DNA from 3 places in the Ralstonia edaphi genome. Region 3 is predicted to be linked to each of the others. Evidence: predicted binding sites of a transcription regulator. Region 3 holds the regulator's gene; each other region holds the start of a gene.
What was found. Region 3 encodes NrdR, which represses ribonucleotide reductase genes. Its sites were predicted from a motif close to CACNANATNTNGTG; they were not measured.

Region 1: the regulator NrdR is predicted to act here: its motif matches at 2,673-2,686, upstream of R2669_RS23970 (ribonucleoside-diphosphate reductase subunit alpha).
Region 2: the regulator NrdR is predicted to act here: its motif matches at 3,856-3,869, upstream of R2669_RS06750 (ribonucleoside triphosphate reductase).

Annotation. Positions count from the first base shown of each region.
Region 1 is NZ_CATWHI010000010.1:10,094-17,797, reverse strand. Features, by position in the region: gene R2669_RS23980 (hypothetical protein) at 1-161, opposite strand, end outside; gene R2669_RS23975 (alkaline phosphatase family protein) at 192-2,222, opposite strand; gene R2669_RS23970 (ribonucleoside-diphosphate reductase subunit alpha) at 2,873-5,845, shown strand; gene R2669_RS23965 (ribonucleotide-diphosphate reductase subunit beta) at 5,962-7,170, shown strand; gene R2669_RS23960 (M14 family metallopeptidase) at 7,335-7,704, shown strand, end outside.
Region 2 is NZ_CATWHI010000002.1:343,369-351,072, reverse strand. Features, by position in the region: gene R2669_RS06770 (putative zinc-binding protein) at 1-205, shown strand, start outside; gene R2669_RS06765 (Crp/Fnr family transcriptional regulator) at 226-903, opposite strand; gene R2669_RS06760 (anaerobic ribonucleoside-triphosphate reductase activating protein) at 908-1,621, opposite strand; gene nrdD (anaerobic ribonucleoside-triphosphate reductase) at 1,584-1,760, opposite strand; gene R2669_RS06750 (ribonucleoside triphosphate reductase) at 1,757-3,820, opposite strand; gene R2669_RS06745 (DHCW motif cupin fold protein) at 3,957-4,298, opposite strand; gene R2669_RS06740 (dicarboxylate/amino acid:cation symporter) at 4,670-5,938, shown strand; gene murI (glutamate racemase) at 5,978-6,826, opposite strand; gene R2669_RS06730 (fumarate hydratase) at 6,847-7,704, opposite strand, start outside.
Region 3 is NZ_CATWHI010000006.1:109,712-117,415, reverse strand. Features, by position in the region: gene tolQ (protein TolQ) at 1-145, opposite strand, end outside; gene ybgC (tol-pal system-associated acyl-CoA thioesterase) at 142-546, opposite strand; gene ydfG (bifunctional NADP-dependent 3-hydroxy acid dehydrogenase/3-hydroxypropionate dehydrogenase YdfG) at 616-1,368, opposite strand; ZMP/ZTP riboswitch at 1,507-1,636, shown strand; gene glyA (serine hydroxymethyltransferase) at 1,771-3,018, shown strand; gene nrdR (transcriptional regulator NrdR) at 3,153-3,602, shown strand; gene pilV (type IV pilus modification protein PilV) at 3,773-4,390, shown strand; gene R2669_RS20745 (PilW family protein) at 4,390-5,352, shown strand; gene R2669_RS20740 (pilus assembly PilX family protein) at 5,343-5,993, shown strand; gene R2669_RS20735 (pilus assembly protein) at 6,031-7,704, shown strand, end outside.

The sequences.
Region 1 (7,704 bases), on a different contig from region 3:
TGGCCGGGTTGATCGGGCTGAGTGGCGCCGGGGCCAGTGCCGGTACCGGGCGTGCCATCGTTCGAATCGCCGCCGCAGGCCGACAGCGACAAGGTGGCGGCGCACAGCAGCACGGCGGCCAGCCGGTGCGGCCGCGCGAGAGGGTGGATGAAGGGCTTCATGAGCGGTCTCGTTCGGGTTGGGGGAGGAGGTCAGGGGTTCAGCGACGACAGCGGCTGGTGCGAACCGTTGATCGTCTTGAGTTCGTCCAGCGTCAGCCGGCGCGTCCACATGGCGAGGTCGTCGTAGGCCATCACGCCCTTGAGCGAGCCCGGGTTGTTGGGCACGTAGTTGTGCGTGGCGTCGTCGTTCAGGCCCCAGACCTTGGTGGCCAGGCCATTGAGCTTCGTGACGTCGGTGTTCGCGATGGCCTTGTCTTCCACCTTCTGTACGCCCAACACCGGATCAAGGATGTACGCGCTGAACCGCTTGGCCTGCGCGTCGACCGACAGGGCTAGATACGCCCATTGGTTGGCGCTGAACTTCATGCCCTGGATGTCGTCGCGCTTGCCGCCGCTGCCCAGGTTGAAGCGCACCTCGCAGCCGCCGAACAGGCCGAACGCGATGCCCGCATTCGCGCCGGACGTGTAGTCCTTGTTGGCGAGGATCGGCTCGCCGGTGCCGTTGCCCTGTGTGCAATCCGACTTGAACCAGAAGCCGATGGTGAATTGCGGGCTTAGCGCGATGTCGGCGCCGTTCTGCGTGAGCTTGTAGGCGTCGATGCGCGAATCGACCGAAAGCGCCGTGCCGCCAAACGGGTCGGCCGTTGCGGAGCCGCCGTCGGTGCCGGCCACCCACGGGCCGATCGCCGAACTGGCTTTTCGGTCAGTCGGCGGCAGCGGATCAAAGCTGTAGTACGCCGCCAGGCCGTTGGTGAGCGAGGTGGCCAGCGGCGTTGGCGCAACGTAGCTGATCTGCGCGAGCATCGACACCGGCACGTTGTTGCGCACCAGCGTGTAGTTGATGCGGTAGATGCCGCTGGCGGTGGCGATGTTGCTGTCGGTGTACTGCGTGGCCGTGGCGGGCAGCGTGGCAACGGGCTTGCCGTCGCGCAGCACGGTGATCGGGCCGCTGGCAGCGGTCGGGTTTTGCCAGTTCAGCACCAGCGAGGCGTTGTACGCACCCACGGTGCTCTGGAGGTTGCGCACCCCGATCGCGTTGGCGGTGAGCGCCGTGCCGTCCAACTTATGGGCGGTTGCCGGCACGGCGGCGTTCAATTGCGCCAGCACCGTCGGCACGATGTCGGCCTCGCTCGGCAGCGCGGCCAGCGTGGCTTCCGACGTGGGCGCCGCCATGCCGGTCTTGCCGAGCACGGCGTTGACCGGCTTGTTCAGGGCGATGAAGGCGGTGCGGTTTTCCAGCGTCGGCGCCGACGTGGTGGCGCCCGTGGCGTCCAGGCCGTGGCTGGTGGTGACGACAACGAGCCAGTCTTCGTTCGGGTTGGCGGTGCGGCGCTGGGCGATGGCGGCCTGCAGTGTGCCGAGCGCCTGGTCGAGGTTGGCCAGCGCAGCGGTGTACGCATCGCTCTGCAGGCCCGAAGCCAGCGCGGCGGCGGCCGGCGCGGTGTATTGCGCGAAGACGACGTCGTAGCCGGACTGCACGAGCTTCACGCTGTTCTGCGTCACGCAGGTGTCCACCTGGGCGCAGTCGACGAGCGTGTCGAGATTGCCGGCTTGCTGATCGGCCTTGAGCAGCGCGGGCAGTGTGGCCGAGCTGACGGCAGCGCCCAGCCGTTGCGTGGTGCCGGCTGCCTTTGCGGCGTTGCGCGCGTAGCTGAACACGCTTGGGGCGGCCAGGGTGGTGACGGTGTCGTCCGTCACGCCGTGGCGGTTTTGCCAGGCACCGGTCAGCACGGTGGCCCAGCTGGGTGTGTCCAGCGGCGGCTGGGCGGTGGTGGTGCCCAGCGTGCCGCCGGTCGATGCCGGCATCACCGCCAGCGCGCCCAGGTTCGGCAGGCTGCGCTGCAAGAGCGCGCTCTGTACCTGCGCATAGGTGGCGCCGTCCACGCCGACCACCAGCACCTTCTTGCTGGCGCTGGTGGATGGTGTGTCGGTGCTGCCCTGGTTGGCGATGGGGCCGCCGTCGCCCCCGCCGCATGCGGTCAATGTGGTCGCCAGCGTCGCGGCCACGGTCGTGCTCAGCGCGGCCGTCAGCAGGCGCCGGGCGGGGTGATTCCAAGCCATGTCAATTTCCTCGGTCGTTGTGCGCGGCGCTCGGTGTCTCGCCGCTGTGATTGCGCTCCCTGCAATGCGACCGAAGCGTAGGGTGGAGGCCTGTCGCTCAAGTGACAGCCGCGGCAAGAATGCTGATGCGGCTATTCGGATTTCTTGAGCGGAGGAATGTCGGGGAATGCCCCGGCGCGCGGCACGCATGCACCGGTGCAGTGCGCCGCACACATACCCCTACCGTAGATGAGGTGACGTCTATTGAACTTGTGACGTCGATAGAAAGAATTATTCTGGAGAGACGGTCATTGCGACGCCGCACGCCAGTCCCGCCGACCCTTTGTGCAGACTGGCGTAGCGGGTTTGCGGCACCGCAGTTGCGGGTGAAAAATAGCCATCTGCCCCCACCTGTCAAGTCTAGGCAAATTCGATTGGGCCACTATACTTAGCGTCAATCCCGGAGTTGAGCACTAGATGTAGTGGTCGCTTTCCGGGATTCTTATTTCAGCGCCACGCGGGGGCGGGCGTACGGCAGGTCGAGCCGGCGCTTGGGGGCTGAGGAAAGGCAGGGGTCTTTTCCGTCTCATTTCTCCGCATGGCGCAAGGGTTCGCCAAGGTGTTTCACCCATCGGCGAGCCAATAAAACGAACGGTTCAACAGGAGTCCACATGCAGACGGCCCAACCAGAAATCCACTCCGGCACCGCCAACCCCTCCCAATTTGCGCAAAGCGCTGGCGGCACGGCCGCTGCCCCCAGCACTGGCTACGCGGACTACAAGATCATTCGCCGCAACGGCGCCGTGGTGAGCTTCGAGCCTTCGAAGATCGCCGTGGCCATGACCAAGGCTTTCCTCGCCGTGAATGGCGGGCAGGGTGCTGCTTCCGCGCGTGTGCGCGAGCTGGTTGACCAACAAACGCAGAACGTCGTGCGCGCACTGCTGCGCAGCCGCCCGAACGGCGGCACGTTCCATATCGAAGACGTGCAGGACCAGGTGGAACTGGCCCTGATGCGTTCGGGCGAGCACGACGTGGCCCGCGCCTACGTGCTGTACCGCGAGCGCCGCGCCCAGGAGCGCGCACAAGCCGGTGAAACCCAGCAGCAGCCGGCCTTCATCGGCCTGAACGTGACCGACGGCGGCATCACCCGCCCGCTGGACATGGCAGCGCTGCGCAACGTGATCGTCTCGGCCTGCGAAGGTCTGGGCGACGCGGTGGATCCGGAGCCGATCCTCAAGGAAACGGTCAAGAACCTGTATGAAGGCGTGCCGATGACGCAGGTGTACGACTCGGCCATCCTGGCCTCCCGTACCCTGATCGAAAAGGACCCGGCGTACAGCCAAGTCACGGCGCGCATCCTGCTGCACACGATCCGTCGCGAAATCCTCGGCGAAGAAGTCACGCAAGCGGAAATGAGCACGCGCTACGTCGACTACTTCCCGCAGTTCATCAAGCGCGGCATCAACGCCGAGCTGCTCGATGACAAGCTGGCCCAGTTCGACCTGGCCAAGCTGGGTGCCGCGCTGGACGCCTCGCGCGACTTCCAGTTCAACTACCTCGGCCTGCAGACGCTGTACGACCGCTACTTCCTGCACATCAACGAAACCCGCATCGAGATGCCGCAGGCGTTCTTCATGCGTGTGGCGATGGGCCTGGCGCTGAACGAAATCGACCGTGAAGCCCGCGCCATCGAGTTCTACCAGCTGCTGTCGTCGTTCGATTTCATGTCGAGCACGCCGACGCTGTTCAACTCGGGCACGCGTCGCTCGCAGCTGTCGTCGTGCTACCTGACCACCGTGTCGGATGACCTGGACGGCATCTACGAAGCGCTGAAGGAAAACGCGCTGCTGTCGAAGTTCGCAGGCGGCCTGGGCAACGACTGGACCAACGTGCGCGCGCTCGGCTCGCACATCAAGGGTACGAACGGCAAGTCGCAAGGCGTGGTGCCGTTCCTGAAGGTGGTCAACGACACGGCCGTGGCCGTGAACCAGGGCGGCAAGCGCAAGGGCGCCGTCTGCGCGTACCTGGAAACGTGGCACCTGGATATCGAAGAATTCCTGGAGCTGCGCAAGAACACCGGCGACGACCGCCGCCGCACGCACGACATGAACACGGCCAACTGGATTCCGGACCTGTTCATGAAGCGCGTGATGGAAGGTGGCGAGTGGACGCTGTTCTCGCCGTCCACCTGCCCTGACTTGCACGACAAGGTCGGCAAGGCATTCGAGCAGGCCTACCTGGCCTACGAAGACAAGGTCGCGCGCGGCGAGATCAAGCTCTTCAAGAAAATGCCGGCGCTGCAGCTGTGGCGCAAGATGCTGGGCATGCTGTTCGAAACCGGCCACCCGTGGATCACGTTCAAGGATCCGTGCAACATCCGCAGCCCGCAGCAGCACGTGGGCGTGGTGCACAGCTCCAACCTGTGCACGGAAATCACGCTGAATACCAACGACAGCGAAATCGCCGTGTGCAACCTCGGTTCGGTCAACCTGGTCGCTCACCTGGTCAAGCAGGCCGACGGCAGCGTGGTGCTCGATCACGAGAAGCTGAAGAAGACCGTGCGCACTGCCATGCGCATGCTCGACAACGTGATCGACATCAACTACTACGCGGTCAAGAAGGCACGGGACTCGAACCTGCGCCACCGTCCGGTCGGCATGGGCATCATGGGCTTCCAGGACGCGCTGCACGTGCTGCGTGTGCCGTACGCCAGCGAGGCAGCGGTGCAGTTTGCCGACACGTCGATGGAAGCCGTGTGCTACTACGCCTACTGGGCGTCGACCGAACTGGCCGAAGAGCGTGGCCGCTACAGCAGCTACAAGGGCTCGCTGTGGGATCGCGGCATCCTGCCGCAAGACTCGCTCAAGCTGCTGGCCGAAGAGCGCGGCGGCTACCTCGAAGCCGACATGTCGTCGACGATGGACTGGGACAGCCTGCGCGGCCGCATCAAGCAGTACGGCATGCGCAACTCGAACTGCGTGGCGATCGCCCCGACGGCAACGATCTCCAACATCATCGGCGTGTCCGCTTGCATCGAGCCGACGTACCAGAACCTGTACGTCAAGTCGAACCTGTCGGGCGAATTCACGGTGGTCAACGACTACCTGGTGCGCGACCTGAAGGCGCGCGGCCTGTGGGACGAAGTGATGGTCGCCGACCTGAAGTACTTCGACGGCTCGCTGGCCCGGATCGACCGCATTCCGCAAGACCTGCGCGACCTGTACGCAACGGCCTTCGAAGTGGAACCGCAATGGCTGGTGGAAGCTGCATCGCGCCGCCAGAAGTGGATCGACCAGGCGCAGTCGCTGAACATCTACATGGCCGGCGCGTCGGGCAAGAAGCTGGATGACACGTACAAGCTGGCGTGGCTGCGTGGCCTGAAGACCACGTACTACCTGCGCACGATCGGCGCCACGCACGTCGAGAAGTCGACCGTGTCGCGCGGCACGCTCAATGCGGTGTCGTCGGGTAGCGATACAGGTGGCGTGTCGGCCGCGGGTGCATCGGGCGTGACGTCGGCCGCGCCGACCAGCGCGCTGGATGCCGCCGCTGCCACCGCCCAGGCGATGCCGGAAGCAGAAGGCGCCGTGTGCACGATGCGCCCGGGCGACCCCGGTTTCGAGGAATGCGAAGCCTGCCAATAAGTCAAAACAGTGTCTGAGGTTGCTCCCGCGCAAGCGGGGGCGCCGTGATCTGCACGACACTGGACTCGCGCTCCGAAAGAGCGGGAGCGACGCGCAAAGAATTAGGAGAAACACATATGCTGAGCTGGGACGACGACGTCAAACCTGCCGCACAACCGCAAGCTGCACCGCAGCCCGCGTATCAACCGCAGCCGCAACTGCAAACAGCCACCGCCGACCAGGGCGGCGTGCTGCCCCCGTCGGCCACGCAGGCCGCCGGCACGGGCATCCTCGGCAACAACCCGAACGCTGCCGCCGCACAGAGCAACCGCCGTGTGAACGCTGCCGACAAGCGCGTCATCAATGGCGCCACCGACGTCAACCAGCTGGTGCCGTTCAAGTACAAGTGGGCGTGGGAAAAGTACCTCGCCGGCTGCGCGAACCACTGGATGCCGCAGGAAATCAACATGTCGCGCGACATCGCCCTGTGGAAAGACCCGAACGGTCTGACCGAAGACGAGCGCCGCATCATCAAGCGCAATCTGGGCTTTTTCGTGACGGCCGACTCGCTGGCCGCCAACAACATCGTGTTGGGCACGTACCGCCAGATCACCGCGCCGGAATGCCGCCAGTACCTGCTGCGCCAGGCGTTTGAAGAGGCGATCCACACGCACGCGTACCAGTACATCGTTGAATCGCTGGGCCTGAACGAGGCCGAGATCTTCAACGCGTACCACGAGGTGCAGTCGATCCGTGACAAGGACGAGTTCCTGATCCCGTTCATCGACACGCTGACCGATCCGTCGTTCAAGACCGGCACGCCCGAGAACGACCAGAAGCTGCTGAAGTCGCTCATCGTCTTCGCCTGCATCATGGAAGGCCTGTTCTTCTACGTCGGCTTCACGCAGATCCTGGCGATGGGCCGTCAGAACAAGATGACCGGCGCTGCCGAGCAGTACCAGTACATCCTGCGCGATGAGTCGCTGCACTGCAATTTCGGTATCGACCTGATCAACCAGATCAAGCTGGAGAACCCGCATCTGTGGACGGCGGAGTTCAAGGCCGAGATCACGGAGCTGTTCAAAAAGGCCGTCGACCTGGAATACCGCTACGCAGAAGACACCATGCCGCGCGGCGTGCTGGGCCTGAACGCACCGATGTTCAAGGGCTACCTGCGCTTCATCTGCAACCGCCGCTGCCAGCAGATCGGCCTGGACGCGCTGTTCCCGAACGAAGAAAACCCGTTCCCGTGGATGAGCGAGATGATCGATCTGAAGAAGGAGCGCAACTTCTTCGAGACGCGCGTAATCGAGTACCAGACCGGTGGCGCGCTGTCCTGGGAGTGATCTGAGCTAGCCGCTCAACGCTCGTTCGACCCGGCATCAACGTAGACAGGCGACGCACCACGCGTCGCCTGTTTGCATTTCGGGCGATCGATTCACGCGCGTGCGATTGCGCCGCGCCTGTCAGCCATGGCAGGCTGCGGCAACCACTGCACCGGATCCCTCCCATGACGGTCGAAGCCTTCTTCTCGCAGACCTACGATGAAGCCCGCGGCAAGTTCCTCGCTGCTGCGCAGGCCCGGGGGCTCCGCATCGAGCGCCATCTGCATCCGGATGCGGTCGGGCCGTCCGGCGAGCAGCTTTCCATCGACACCGCGTTGTTTGCCCCGGCGCAGGCTGAAGCGCTGCTGATCGTCACCTCCGGCGTTCATGGCGTGGAGGGGTTCTGTGGCTCCGGTTGCCAGACCGGCTTGCTGCGAGACGACGAACTCTTCGTGCGGCTGGCAGCTGGCAAGGTCGCGCTGCTGCTGGTGCACGCGGTCAATCCGTATGGGTTTGCGCACCTGCGGCGCGTGAATGAAGACAACGTTGACCTGA
Region 2 (7,704 bases), on a different contig from region 3:
GCTCGACGGTTGCGCCCTGGCGTGCGTGAAGGCCTGCCTGGCAACGGCGGGCGTGGCGCCGGACATTCACCTCGTGCTCAATCAGGCTGGCGCCAAAAAGCGCTATCACGCCGATTGCAGTGACGAAGAATTGCGTGTCGCCGCCGCGCTGGTGGATGACGCCGTCAACACGCTGCTGCATCGCCTCGACGCCGCTGGCGATTGATCTGCGTCGATTCTCTGTCTTTATCCAGCGATGAGCTGGCGCTGCAACGCCGTGGTGTTCGGGATGACCACCTCGCGGCCCTCCACCCGGATCAACCCGTCGCGAACCAACTGACGCAGCGTGCGGGACAGCGTGGCCGGCGCCAGCCCAAGCTTGGACGCGACCAGGCTCTTGCTGCATGGAAACCGCGTGCGGTCAAACTTGCGCGGCAGCGAGAGCAGATACCCGATCAGCCGTTCATTCGCGCTTTGCAGGTTCACGGTTTCGATGTCGCACATCAATGTGTGCAGGCGAGCTGAGAGCCCAGCGAGCATCTGCCGCGCCAGGCGCGGATGCACGTGCAGCGCATCGTCGATGGCGCGCTTGCCGATCCAGACCAGCAGGCTGTCTTCCATGGCCTGCGCGTCCGCCGCATAGGGGCGGTTCAGGAACATGAAGGGCTCGCCAAAGCACTCGCCGGGTCCGAAGAACTCGATGACCTTGCATTGGCCGTGTGTGCCCGGCAATACGAGCTTGATGGCTCCGACCACCACGACATAGAAGCCATCGGCGCGATCGCCACGGTGAAACGCGAAGTCGTGCCGCGACACGCGCACAGCGTGGCTCTCACGCGTAAGCACGGCCATGTCATCGTCGTCGAAGTCCTGGAACAGCGGGCTGTGCTTGAGCAGAGCGCCCACATCAAGGGGGTCTTGCATGGTGTCACCGGCAACAGAAAGAAGAAAAGCAGGCGGCCAATGCGCGCTGGGTGCCCTCGCTGGGCAGCGTGATGGCCGGGGTTCCGGGGGCACTTCGGTAGGCTTGTAATGCGTAGTGTTTCACGCCGCGCAGGCTGAGGTTTTGCGCCAGCGCAAGAAGCTCGGGTTCTGGCAGCCAATCGGGGTGCCACGTGGTGCGGCACTCAAATGCGCTGCCGTTCTGCAGCAGAAGATCCAGGCACGCATCGACCGGCGCAGCGCTGCCGCGGCGGCATGTGAGCGCGTCGTAGCGCGGTGCGCTCGTCTTGATGTCGAGTCCCACCCAGTCCACAAGCGGCAGTACGTCGGCCAGCCGCGCCGGATAAATGCCGCCGGTGTGCAGGCCAATCCTGTAGCCGAGCGCGCGCACGTCGCGCATCAGTTGCGGCAGATGAGGCTCGCTCAGCGGTTCACCGCCGGAGAAGACCACCGCATCGAGCAGCCCCACGCGACGCTGCAGAAACGCGAAGACATCGTCCCAATCCAGCGTGCGCGCCCGCGTCTGCAAGTGCGGGTTATGGCAGTAATGGCAGCGCCACGGGCAGCCCGCGACAAACACGACTGCCGCAAGCTGTCCGGGCCAGTCGACGCTGGAGAACGGCGCCAGGCCGCCGATGGCCGGCGGCGGGCAGTGCGGTGGCTCAGCGTGCGCGGTCTTCAACAAAGAAGCGGCGTTCACAGAATTCCCCTTGCTTGCCGATGTTGAACGAGCTGACGGGCCGGTGATAACCCATCACGCGGGTCCAGACTTCGCAGCGCGTGCGTTGGCTGTCGTCGAGTGCAGCGGTGTGGTTGGCGGTTTGTGCAACGGTAGTCATACGGAGGCTCCTTCGTGATGGAGGTGGGTGGAAGAACCAGGGGTGTCCGCCGTTGCGCACCCGCACTTGCCGTGAGGCTGCTGAGCCAGCAGTTCTGCATCGCATTTCGGACAGAACGCGTGATGGCCGGACAGATAGCCGTGCTTCGGGCAGATCGAAAACGTCGGAGTGATGGTGATGTACGGCAGGCGGAAGTTGGCCAACGCGCGGCGCACGAGCTCCTTGCACGCCTGCGGCGAGGAGATGGCTTCGTTCATGTACAGATGCAGCACCGTGCCGCCCGTGTATTTGCTCTGCAGCGCTTCCTGGCGCGCCAGTGCTTCAAACGGGTCGTCGGTGTAGCCGACGGGCAGCTGGCTGGAGTTGGTGTAATACGGCTGGGCTGTCGTGCCGGCCTGCAGGATGCCCGGCCAGCGCTTGCGGTCTTCGCGGGCGAAGCGATAAGTCGTGCCCTCCGCGGGCGTGGCTTCGAGGTTGTAAAGGTGTCCCGTCGCCTCCTGGAATTCCGTCATGCGCTGGCGCACGTGGTCGAGCAGGCGCACGGCCATGGCGTGGCCGAATGGCGTGGTGATGTCGTCGGCATCGTGCGTGAAGTTGCGAACCATCTCGTTGATGCCGTTCACGCCGAGCGTGCTGAAGTGGTTGCGCAGCGTGCCCAGGTAGCGACGCGTGTACGGGTACAGCCCCTGGTCGATCAGCCGCTGCACAAACTTGCGCTTCACCTCCAGCACGTCGCGGCCGAGCGCAAGCAGCGTATCCAGCCGCGCCAGCAGCGCCGCCTCATCGCCCGCGTAGAGATAACCCAATCGCGCGCAGTTCACCGTCACCACCCCGATCGAACCGGTCTGCTCGGCCGACCCAAATAACCCGTTGCCGCGCTTGAGCAGCTCGCGCAGGTCGAGCTGCAGGCGGCAGCACATCGAGCGCACCATGTGCGGCTCCAGATCGGAATTCAGGAAGTTCTGGAAGTAGGGCAGCCCGTAGCGTGCCGTCATCTCGAACAGCAGCGTGGTGTTCGGGTGTTCCCAATCGAAATCGGGCGTGATGTTGTAGGTGGGAATCGGAAACGTGAATGCGCGGTCCTTCGCGTCGCCCGCCATCATGACGTCGATGTACGCGCGGTTGATCATGTCCATCTCGGGCTGGAGGTCGCCGTAGGTGAACGGCATCTCTTCGCCGCCGATGTACGGAACCTGTTCGCGCAGGTCCGCTGGGCACGTCCAGTCGAACGTGAGGTTGGTGAACGGCGTTTGCGTCCCCCAGCGGCTGGGCACGTTGAGGTTGTAGATCAGCTCCTGCATGGATTGCTTGACCGCCGCATACGACATCGCGTCGCGCCGGATGAACGGCGCCATGTACGTATCGAAGGAGCTGAACGCCTGTGCGCCGGCCCACTCGTTTTGCAGGGTGCCGAGGAAGTTGACGATCTGCCCGATCGCTGCGGACATATGCCGCGGCGGCGTCGCTTCCACCTTGCCCGGCACGCCGTTGAATCCCTCCGTCAGCAATTGCCGCAAGGACCAACCTGCGCAGTAGCCCGACAGCATGTCGAGATCGTGGATGTGGAGGTCGCCCTCGCGGTGCGCCATCCCGGCTTCGGGGCTGTAGACATGCGAGAGCCAGTAGTTGGCCGTGACCTTGCCTGCCACGTTCAGGATCAGGCCGCCCAGGCTGTAGCCCTGATTGGCGTTGGCATTGACGCGCCAGTCGCGCTGCTCGAGGTACTCGTCCATCGTGCTCTCGACATCGACCAGCGTGTGCTTGAGCGAGCGCAGCCGGGCATGCTGCTCGCGGTAGACGATGTAGGCGCGCGCGGTGCGCCAATAGCCGGCGTCGACCAGCACCTCTTCCACGCAGTTCTGGATGATTTCGATGCCGGGGCAGGGCAGCGGGGCGAGATGTGTGACCACGCCGGTGGTCAGGCGCTGTGCCTCGACGGCGTCGAATTCGCCGGTGGCCTGGCCGGCTGCCGCGATCGCCTGGTGGATCTTTTGCGCATCGAACGACGCCAACGAACCGTCGCGCTTGGTGACTTGCCTGGTGAGCTGTGTGCCCGTCATGAGGTACTCCATCTAGTGGTATGGAGTCAGACTAGCACTACATATTGTGGTCGGTGAGTCGTAAAGACCTTGATTTTTAAATCCCTTGACCCCCGTCAACCGGTGCCATTTGCGACGCAGACAGGTCGTGCCGCTGTCAGTCGACGATGAACAGCCGGGCGCCGTTCCTGGTGTACGACTGATGGGCTTCGGCATCGTCGCCGACCTGATAGCTCATGCCGGGCCTGAGCGTGAACTTTCGGCCGTCTTCCAGCGTGGTTTCCAGTTCGCCATCCAGGCAGAACAGGATGTGGCCCTTCTTGCACCAATGGTCGGCCAGGTAGCCCGGTGTGTACTCGACCATGCGTACGCGGATGCGGTTCGGCTCGTCGCCAAAGTAGCGGGTGCGCCAGATCGCCATGCCGGTCTCGCCAGTGTGTTCGGTTGGTTCAACAGTGGACCAGTCGGTCGTGCCGAAAGCGAAGGGCGCCATTTTCATCGTGGGACTCCGGTAGCTGACGTAAGCCCATGATGGTATCAGCGGCTTACGTGGTGCCTGCGCCGCATGCGGTGTGCTGAAAACTGCGCTTATGGGTACGCCCCGACAGCATTGCGTGCCGCTCAATAATCCGCGCCGGACCGCCCGAAATCCACAGCCCATGCGGCATTGCAGCACGGGCTCAATCGTGTCACATCGATGTATGCAGAAATTGCATGGTGCTATGCAACATCGACATAACGATGGTCATGCGCTTCTCTAATATCGTCGCTTTTTACAAAGCGTGACGAACTTGGGCCGGCCCTTGGCCCCATGAGATCCGCGTCTGTCGCGCGCCGTCCCTCCGGCCACGATATTCCTTGGAGAAAGTCTTGAACACCAAACGTCTGACCTCCCACATCGGGCTGGCAATGCTGCTGGGCATTGCCGTCGGCTGGGGCTGCCACGAATACGCCAAGGACGCTGCGGCGGCCAAGGACATCGCTTCGTACTTCAGCATCATCACCGACATCTTCCTGCGCATGATCAAGATGATCATTGCGCCGCTGGTGTTCTCGACCCTGGTGACGGGCCTGGCGAGCATGAGCGGTGGCCGCTCCGTTGGCCGCGTCGGCCTGCGCGCGATGATCTGGTTTGTGTGCGCGTCGGCCACGTCGCTGGCGCTGGGCATGCTGCTGGTCAACTTCTTCCAGCCGGGTGTGCACATGAACCTGGCGTTGCCCGATGTGTCGGCCACGTCGGGCCTGAAGACCGGTGACTTCACCCTCAAGGCGTTCATCACGCACGTGTTCCCGCGCAGCATCGTGGAGGCCATGGCCACCAACGAAATCCTGCAGATCCTGGTGTTCTCGCTGTTCTTTGGCGCCGCGCTGTCGACGATGAAGAACCCGATGGACACCGTGATCGGGCGCGGCCTGGAAGAGCTGACCAAGCTGATGTTCCGCATTACCGACTACGTGATGCGCTTTGCACCGCTGGGCGTGTTTGCCGCCATGGCCGCTGCCATCACGGTGGAAGGCGTGGGCGTGCTGTGGACGTACGGCAAGCTGATCGGCGAGTTCTACCTGGGCCTGGCGCTGCTGTGGGCCATTCTGTTCTTCGTCGGTTATGTTCTGCTGGGCCGGTCGCTGGGCCGTCTACTGGGCTTGATTCGTGAGCCGACCATGCTTGCGTTTGCCACGGCGAGCAGCGAATCGGCGTATCCGAAGACGATGGAAGCACTGGAAAAGTTTGGCGTGCCCAAGCGCGTTGCCAGCTTCGTGCTGCCGCTCGGCTACTCGTTCAACCTCGATGGCTCGATGATGTATCAGGCCTTTGCGGTGCTGTTCATCGCGCAGGCGTACAACATCCAGATGAGCTTTACGCAGCAAGTCACGCTGCTGCTGGTGCTGATGCTCACGAGCAAGGGCATGGCCGGCGTGGCGCGCGCGTCGCTGGTGGTGGTGGCAGCCACGCTGCCAATGTTCCACCTGCCCGAAGCTGGGCTGCTGCTGATCATCGGCATCGACCAGTTCTTCGACATGGGCCGCACGGCCACCAACGTGATCGGCAACAGCCTGGCCACGGCCGTGGTGGCGAAGTACGAACCGGCTGAAGAAGAAAGCGAGGCCGAAGTCGCCGCGCAGCCGAACCTCGGCTGAGGCCCAAAGTAAAAACGCCACCTATCCAGGTGGCTTTTTTTATTCAGCTTGAGAAGCGAGGGAGGTCGCTCCAGGGGTGAGCGGCGCATCGCCAATGTCGACGCGCTGCGCCATGGGCGCCTCTCCCAGCAATGCAGCCACCATGGCTTGCAGCGGAAGCACGTCGCCGGTGCTCATGAAGCGCGGCGATGCAGCTTGGCCCGATGCGTGCAATCCCGCCGCCGTCAAGGTGCGGCCCAGATGGCGCGCGACGGCGTGACCGGTGTCGATCAACGTCAGGCGATCGCCCGCGATCTCGCGGATGGCGTCTTCCAGGAACGGGTAGTGCGTGCAGCCTAGCACCAGTGTGTCCGCGCCCGCGTCGAGCATCGGTTGCAGATACGCTTGCAGCAATTCCAGCACCGCGGGCGAGTGGGTATCGCCGCGTTCGATCAGGGGCACGAGGCCGTAGCCGGGCTGGCTCAGCACCTTGCAATCGCCGGAGGCAGCCGCCAGCAGGCGCGCGAATTTCTCGCTGCGCAGGGTGCTTTCGGTCGCGAGCACGCCGACCACACGGCTCTTCGACGTGGCAACCGCTGGCTTCAATCCCGGCTCGACGCCAATCACCGGCACCGCGAGTTTTTCGCGCAGCACGTGCACGGCCTGCGCTGTGGCGGTGTTGCAGGCGATCACCAAAGCCTTGCAGCCTTGATCGACGAGCCATTCGCACACACGCAGCGTGCGATCGGCGATGTATTGGGGGGATTTTTCCCCGTACGGGGCATGGCGGGAATCCGCCAGGTAGAGAAGCGATTCGGCCGGCAGTTCGGCGCGAATCGCGCGCAGGACGGAGAGTCCTCCGAGGCCGGAATCAAAGACTCCGACCGGGGCCTGCGCGCGTGTCGTCATATTGGATATGAGTGAACGAATCAGCCTGCTGCGACCGGAATCTTGCCGATCTTCGCCTGCCATTCCGCTGGGCCGGTCTTGTGGACCGACGTGCCCGAGCTGTCAACCGCGACGGTGACCGGCATGTCCTTCACATCGAATTCGTAGATGGCTTCCATGCCCAGATCTTCGAACGCCAGCACCTTCGAACCGCGGATGGCCTTCGACACCAGGTACGCCGCGCCGCCCACGGCCATCAGGTAAGCCGACTTGTGCTTCTTGATGGATTCGATGGCGACCGGACCGCGCTCGGCCTTGCCCACCATGGCGATCAGGCCGGTCTGGGCGAGCATCGTCTCGGTGAACTTGTCCATGCGCGTGGCCGTGGTCGGGCCTGCCGGGCCAACGACTTCATCGCGCACCGGGTCGACCGGGCCGACGTAATAGATCACGCGGTTGGTGAAATCGATCGGCAGCTTCTCGCCCTTGGCCAGCATGTCGGCGATGCGCTTGTGTGCGGCGTCGCGGCCGGTCAGCATCTTGCCGTTGAGCAGCAGCGTCTGGCCCGGCTTCCACGAGGCGACTTCTTCCGGCGTCAGCGCGTTCAGGTCGACGCGCTTGGACGTTTCCGTGTTCGGTGCCCACTCGACCTTCGGCCATTGCGACAGGTCCGGCGCTTCCAGCTTGGCCACGCCGCTGCCGTCCAGCGTGAAGTGCGCGTGGCGCGTGGCGGCGCAGTTCGGGATCATGGCGACCGGCAGGTTGGCTGCGTGGGTCGGGTAGTCCAGGATCTTCACGTCCAGCACGGTGGCCAGGCCGCCCAGGCCTTGCGCGCCAATGCCCAGCGCGTTGACCTTCTCGTACAGCTCGATGCGCAGTTCTTCTGCGCGGTTGCTCGG
Region 3 (7,704 bases):
GCAGCGCAAACGCTTTGCGGAAGATGTACGTCCAGGAGAACAGCGACATCACCAGCAGCAGGCCCATGACGAATTGGACCAAGAGGCTGGCGTGCAGCACCAGCGAGACGATCGACAGATCTTGTGTGACCTCGACGGGATTCATGCGGCAGCTTTGATGGTTGCGAGTACGGGAGTGGGAATCGGGGTCGGCCGGAAAGTGAGCCGGTCGACACATCCAACACGAATCGTGCCTGATGCGAGCAAAACGTCGCCGCGCCAGCCTTCCTGGGCGAATTGGACCGACGCGGGGCCGACCCGTTCCATACGCGAACGGATCTGCAGTAGGTCGTCCAACCGGGCCGGCGCGCGGTAATCCACGGCGGTGCTGCGGACCACGAAAATGGCCCCGGTCGTGTCGGCCAGCGCCTGCTGATCGACCCCGAGGGCGCGCAGCCACTCGGTGCGGGCGCGCTCAAAAAATTTCAAATAGTTGGCGTAAAACACCACGCCGCCTGCGTCGGTATCTTCCCAATACACGCGCAGGTTCCAGTCAAAAGAAGCCATCGGGTAATTTTACCAAGACGCAAGTGACGGCCAGCCATCCACCGACCGGCCGAGGGCTTGCGCTCGAATTCAGGCCATGCCTCGCGTCACGCTGGTGGCCGAGAATGACTGGCAAACGGGCATCAGCTCCATCGCGTTGACATTGAAGTGCGCCGGGAGCGCCGCCATCCAGTAGACGGCCTCGGCGATGTCGTCGGCGGTGAGCGCCTCGGTGCCTTCGTAGACCTTCTCCACACGGGCATCGTCGCCCTTGAAACGCACGTTGGAAAACTCCGTGCCGGAGCAGAGGCCCGGCTCAACGTTCGATACGCGTACGCGCGTGCCGGTCAGGTCGGCCCGCAAGTTCAACGAAAACTGCCGGACGAACGCCTTGGTGGCGCCATACACATTGCCGCCCGGGTACGGATATGTCCCGGCGATCGAGCCAATATTGATGATGTGACCGCGATTGCGTTCGACCATGGCCGGAAGCAACGCACGCGTCATATGCACCAGCCCAGAGCAGTTGGTGCCGATCATGCGGTCCCAGTCGGTCAGGTCAGCACGCTGGGCCGGTTCGAGGCCCAGCGCCAGACCGGCGTTGTTGACCAGCACGTCGACTTCGCGCCAGCCCTCGGGCAGCGTACCCGGCAGCGCAGCAACGGCATCAGCATCCAGCACGTCCAGCACGAACGGCAGCACGGCGTCACCCAATTCAGCCTTGAGCGCATCAAGGCGGTCCTGGCGGCGGCCTGCCGCGATCACACGATGGCCTTCTCGCACGAAACGCCGCGCGATGGCCGCGCCGAACCCGGCCGTTGCGCCGGTCACGAATACGATCATGGAAGTGTCTCCGGGCCTGAAAAAACGAAAGATCAGAGTTTACCTGAAGCGTTGTGCGGTATTGCACCGCAATGTGCGCGTCTGCACGCCCGCTTCTTGCAGCGGCCATGGGGCTGTCGTACACTCGCGGGCAACCATTCCACCTTGCGCGACTGGCGAATCCTGAAGCTGCTTTGAGCGGCTTCGACATGTGGGCAGCGACCACGAGGAAGCGCAAGGTTTCTGGCGTCATGCACAACGGCGCCTGCCGCTCGCCTGGGCAGCGAATGGGAAGCACAGGGTGACTTGGACACCCGCTGCAATCGGCCAACCCCGAGCGCAGTCGTTCAAGCCGCGCGCATGTTTCCCCACGCCTCGCCCGATCTCCGCCATTTCCGTTTCGTTTCAGACCAGACACTCGCCATGTTCGAACGCAGCCGCTATACGATCGACCAGATCGATCCCGAAATCTTTGCCGCCATCCAAAAGGAAAATCAGCGTCAGGAAGACCACATCGAGCTGATTGCCTCCGAGAACTACACCTCCCCGGCCGTGATGGCCGCGCAGGGCTCGCAACTGACCAACAAGTACGCCGAGGGCTACCCCGGCAAGCGTTACTACGGCGGTTGCGAATACGTGGACGTGGTGGAACAGCTCGCCATCGACCGCGTGAAGCAGCTCTTTGGCGCTGAAGCCGCCAACGTGCAGCCGAACTCGGGCTCGCAGGCCAACCAGGGCGTGTTCTTCGCCGTGCTCAAGCCGGGCGACACGATCATGGGCATGAGCCTGGCCGAAGGCGGCCACCTGACCCACGGCATGGCGCTCAACATGAGCGGCAAGTGGTTCAACGTGGTCAGCTACGGCCTCAACGCGCAGGAAGACATCGACTACGACGCGCTCGAAGCGCTCGCGCAAGAGAAGAAGCCGAAGCTGATCATCGCCGGCGCATCGGCATTTGCGCTGCGCATCGATTTCGAGCGCATCGGCAAGATCGCCAAGTCGATCGGCGCGTATTTCATGGTGGACATGGCGCACTACGCCGGCCTGATCGCCGCTGGCGTGTACCCGAATCCGGTGCCGCATGCAGACTTCGTCACGACGACCACGCATAAGAGCCTGCGCGGCCCGCGCGGTGGCGTAATCCTGATGAAGGCCGAACACGAAAAGGCCATCAACTCGGCCATCTTCCCGGGTATCCAGGGCGGCCCGCTGATGCACGTGATCGCCGGCAAGGCAGTGGCGTTCAAGGAAGCGCTGTCGCCGGAATTCAAGGCGTACCAGCAACAGGTCGTGAAAAACGCGGCAGCCATGGCCGAAACGCTGATGGCCCGTGGCCTGCGCATCGTCTCGGGCCGCACTGAAAGCCACGTGATGCTGGTCGACCTGCGCGCCAAGAAGATCACCGGCAAGGAAGCCGAGAAGGTGCTGGGTGACGCACACATCACCGTCAACAAGAACGCGATTCCGAATGACCCGGAAAAACCGTTCGTGACGTCGGGCGTGCGCCTCGGTTCGCCGGCCATGACCACGCGTGGCTTCAAGGAAGCGGAAGCCGTGAAGGTCGCCCACCTGATCGCCGATGTGCTGGACAATCCGCACGACGAAGCGAACATCGCTGCCGTCCGCGCCAAGGTGGCCGAGCTGACCAAGCAGTTCCCGGTCTACGGCTAAGGCATCCGCCGATGGCCGGATCTTCCGGCCACGTAGTACCCTGCCGCGATGCGCCCCGAATTGAATGAGGGGCCATCGCGGCGTTGTTCTTTTAGCGCAGTGCGTTCTTTGAGGTTGCCGAGGAGACCACCGGCATGAAATGCCCCTTTTGCGGCCACGCGGCCACCCAGGTGATTGATACCCGCATGTCGGAAGAAGGCGACACTGTGCGCCGCCGCCGTCGCTGCGAATCCTGCGACCGCCGCTTCACGACCTACGAACGCATCGAGCTGTTCTTTCCGGCCGTCGTCAAAAAGAACGGCAGCCGCGTCGACTACGACCGCAACAAGGTCAAGGATTCCATGCGGCTGGCGCTGCGCAAGCGCCCCGTATCCGCCGAGGCCATCGACGAGGCCATCGCCCGCATCGAAGAAAAACTGCTCAGCCACGGCGAGAAGGAAATCGGCAGCGACCGCGTGGGAGAGCTCGTGATGCGCGAACTCAAGCGGCTGGACAAGATCGGGTACATCCGGTTTGCGTCGGTGTATCGGAGTTTTGAGGATGTGTCGGAATTTCGCGACATGCTCGACGAATTCCGCCAATAGACGCCGTTCTCCCCCACGGCTCCAGCTAGCGTTCCGACCAAAATTTCGGTTAAATCCGCTGTCAAAGCAAAGAAGTAGCACTTTGTCACAATCTTGGCGTACCATGCCCGGATAAGTGACGAAAGAAGCATTAAAAAAATAGTTGGTCGGAACAATCTGCGGGAGTCACCATGCGCCACGCTTTGCCGGGGAAAGCGCTTGGCTTCACCATGCTCGAAGCATTGATCGCCGTGCTGATTTTGGCCGTCGGCGTGCTGAGTGTCGCCAATCTTTTAATCAAGTCGTATCGGTTTACGCAGCAGGGAGCGTATGACACGCTGGCCCTGCAATTGGCGTCGAATATGGCGGACCGGATGCGGGCCAATGCAGGCATGCTCGGCGCAAGCTCGCCGTACGTTTTCGATACGCAGACCGCGAGCGCGGTCGTGGCATCCACCAACTTCTATTTCACTCAAACGTCTACTGGCTGCAGTAGCGGTAGCGCCGTATGCGCGACGGAAGCAGTGAAGTTTGACCTGTCGGAGTGGTTGACTGCGGTGCGGACATCGCTGCCCGGCGGCCGTGCCTTGATCTGCCACGATAGCCCCGCGTACACGATTACCGGCGGTTTCTCTTGGCCTTGCTCGAACCAGCCAACCGATCCGCTCGTCATCAAGATTGGCTGGGTCTCGCGCTTTTCTGCGCTTGATCAAGGCAATGCGACTTCGGATGTCGTGATCGGGGACACGGCTAACGGCACAACCGCAACGCCACAAGCCATGATCGTCGTCGATGCAGGAGGGTCGTGATGCCATCCGCCATGTATCGCCGCAATCGTATGCGGGGCTTCTCGCTTGTCGAACTGATGGTGGCGCTGGTCATTTCGCTGCTGGTACTGGTTGCGACGGTCTCGTTCTACCTGATGACGAAGTCGACCTACACGACCATCGACGACAGTTCCAATCTGGAAGAACGGGGCCAGTTTGCATTGGGCCTCATTGCACGCGCGCTTCGGCAAACCGCGTACACCCCGACCAGCCCTGATGGTGGCACCTTGCAGCCGTCCATCAACGATCCGGATGTGGCATCGATTTCCGGGCTGGATGGTTGCGATAACCCACCTGCCGGCGAGCGCCTGACCGCCTGCGGCACAGGCGGCACAAATACGACAAACGACGCCATCGAGATACGTTTTTTCGGCTCGGGCACCGCTGCAGACCGTACCGTTCCTGACAACACCATTTTCGATTGCTCAGGTCAGGGCGTTGCCGAAGCCACGAGCGCCGACACCGTTAGCACGCAGCGCGGGCTATCGATACTCTTTATTCAGCAGGCGAACGGCAATTCGTTCCTTGCCTGCAAGTTCCGTAGACGTGACGCGGCCGGCCATGAGATTACCGGGACCACGGACGAGAAGGACTTCGTCACCCTACAGCTCGTACCGGGCGTGGAGTCGCTGCAGTTTTTGTACGGCGTGTCGACCGATGGCGATACGGTTCCGGAAGTCTACAAACGTGCATCGAGCATGTCTCCGGATGACTGGAAGTCCGTCTATGCCGTGAAAATAGGGATGGTGATCCGGGCGGACAACAATACCAGTGCGGACACCAGCCAAACACAGAGCTACACGCTCTTCGGCAGCCAATACGGTGACGGTGAGGGAACGTACAAGCCCACGCAGAACTTGGGTTCAGCGCGGCGCATGTTCACGACCACCGTACAGACACGCAATTACCAGATTTGCTACAAGGACGACCCGCGATGCTTCTGACTTCATTGCGCTCGGGTCGCCGTGACCCCGGTTTCGCGCTGATTACCGCGCTGGTGATGCTGTTGGTGATTACTGTGTTGGCGCTCGCTGGCGCTCGCATGGCACTGGACACCAAGCGCATAAGCCGCAATCAGCGGGACTCCGACATTGCCTTTCAGGCCGCTGAAGCCGCGCTGCGCGATGCCGAGTACGACATCGGAAATAACACGGCGACAAACAGCCGCGTGGCCCAGTTCCAGCCGGAATCCGCAGAAGGGTTCCCTGTGGTGGCCGGCACCTGCAACAGCGGCACGCCGGGCCCAACCTCTGGGCGTGGTCTCTGTCTGCCCTCTGCCGACATCGACAATCCTGTCTGGAAAACGGTGAGCTGGAGCGCCGGAGCTACCGACCCGCAGACTGTCGCCTATGGGGACTTCACCGGCCGGCCCTTCCCGACGGGGTCGGGTGTGCTGCCACCGGTCAAGCCTCGCTACATCATCGAGCTGTTGCTTGATACTAGTAATGGCATAGCGCCGCCAGCTGGTGGCGCAACAAGTCTGCATTTTTACCGCATCACGGCGGTGGGATGGGGCCCTAACAGTTCAACGCCGGTGATGCTGCAGACCACCTATCGCAAGCTGCTACCGCCAGACAACAAGTAATCCATGTAAAAGAGCTCTACCGGGGGAGCCACATATCATGAACATCATCCGCAGTCTGCTCGCCATCGTGGCGTTGGGCTGGTTTACCGTGCTAGGCGCTGCCGGCACCGTGCCGACTGTCGACATCTCGACCGTGCCCTTGTACGGACGCAGTCAAAACGTACACCCGAACCTGATGCTGTCGCTGTCGGTGGAATTCCCAACGACGGGGGCCGCCTATCGTGGTGCTTACGACAAGCAGAAGACGTATCTGGGCTACTTCAACTCGACCAAGTGCTACAACTACGACTCGACTAATGGCTACTTCGTGATCGCTGGGCCGGCCTCATCGTCGTTCGAATGCTCGGGCAACTTCTCGGGCAACTTCATGAACTGGGCCGCATCCTCTGCCATTGACGAGTTCCGCATGGCAATGACCGGCGGTGACCGCATTATCGACTCGCCGACCCAGACTGTGCTGCAACGCGCCGTGCTCCGCGATGACTTCTTCCGCAGCGGCTCGTATTTTCCTGTCAAGAAAGTTGATGGTACCGGCACGACAAGCAGTCCGAACAAAGTCACGCCATTCAATTACCAATCGCTCTATATCGCTTCCTGCGGCAACCACATCTTCTTTGCCGACCAAGACTACGCAACCTACGGCAGTGGTAAAAAGCCCCCCGCGACCACATGCACCGCCCTGGGTGGATACGGCGATCAATACGACAGCAATAACAACCTGAAGGAGCGTCGGTCCTTCCGCGTGCAGGTGCAGGTTTGTGACACAAACGAGGCCACCACGCGCACCGATCTGTGTTTCAACTACAACGGCACCTACAAACCTGTCGGCCAGATGCAGTTGAACGCAGACCGCGTGCGCTTTGCCGCCTTCGGGTATCTGAACGACAGTGCGAACGATCCGAACGCAACCCAGAACGAACGCTATGGCGGCGTGCTGCGTGCCCCGATGAAGTACATCGGCTCGACTGCTGTAGACCGCAACCTCACGGCCGGTCCCAATCCGCAGGCGGAAATCAATCCGACCACAGGTCAGTTCATCGTCAATCCGATGGGGGCGGCCGAAGGGAATAGCGGCGTCATCAATTACCTGAACAAGTTCGGCCGCACGAGCGTGCAACTGCCGAACCAGCCCATTGGAGCGATGGGTAACCCGACGGACAACCCGACGGGCAACTACAAGACCTATGACCCGGTCAGCGAGATGTATTACGAGAGCATCCGCTACCTGCAACACCATCCGAGTGGACCGACGCCGGAGGCCATCTCGGGCCTGCCGAGCACCACGTATGCGGACAACTACCCGGTCTACACCAACTGGGGCAAATCCGTGGCCGATGATCCGATGATCAACGCTTGCCAGCGCAACTACGTATTCCTTATCGGTGACATCAACACCCACGAAGACCACTACATTCCGGGTAATGCAAAGACAGGAGAAGGCGACCCGGCGCGCGCCGCGGACACCTATAGCGGCTTTAATGTGCGCGACTGGACAAACAAGGTTGGCGCGCTGGAAACAAACCAGCCAGCCGCAGGTAACAGCAACCCTTTGGTCAACGACGCAAACCACAACTACACGTTGCTGGGTGATCTGGACCACGCGACATCCCATTGGGCGTCGTATTACCTCGCGGGTATTGCGTATTGGGCCCACACCTATGGCTTCCGGCCCGACATGCCCAGCGCGCGCGTAACGACCTATGTAATCGAC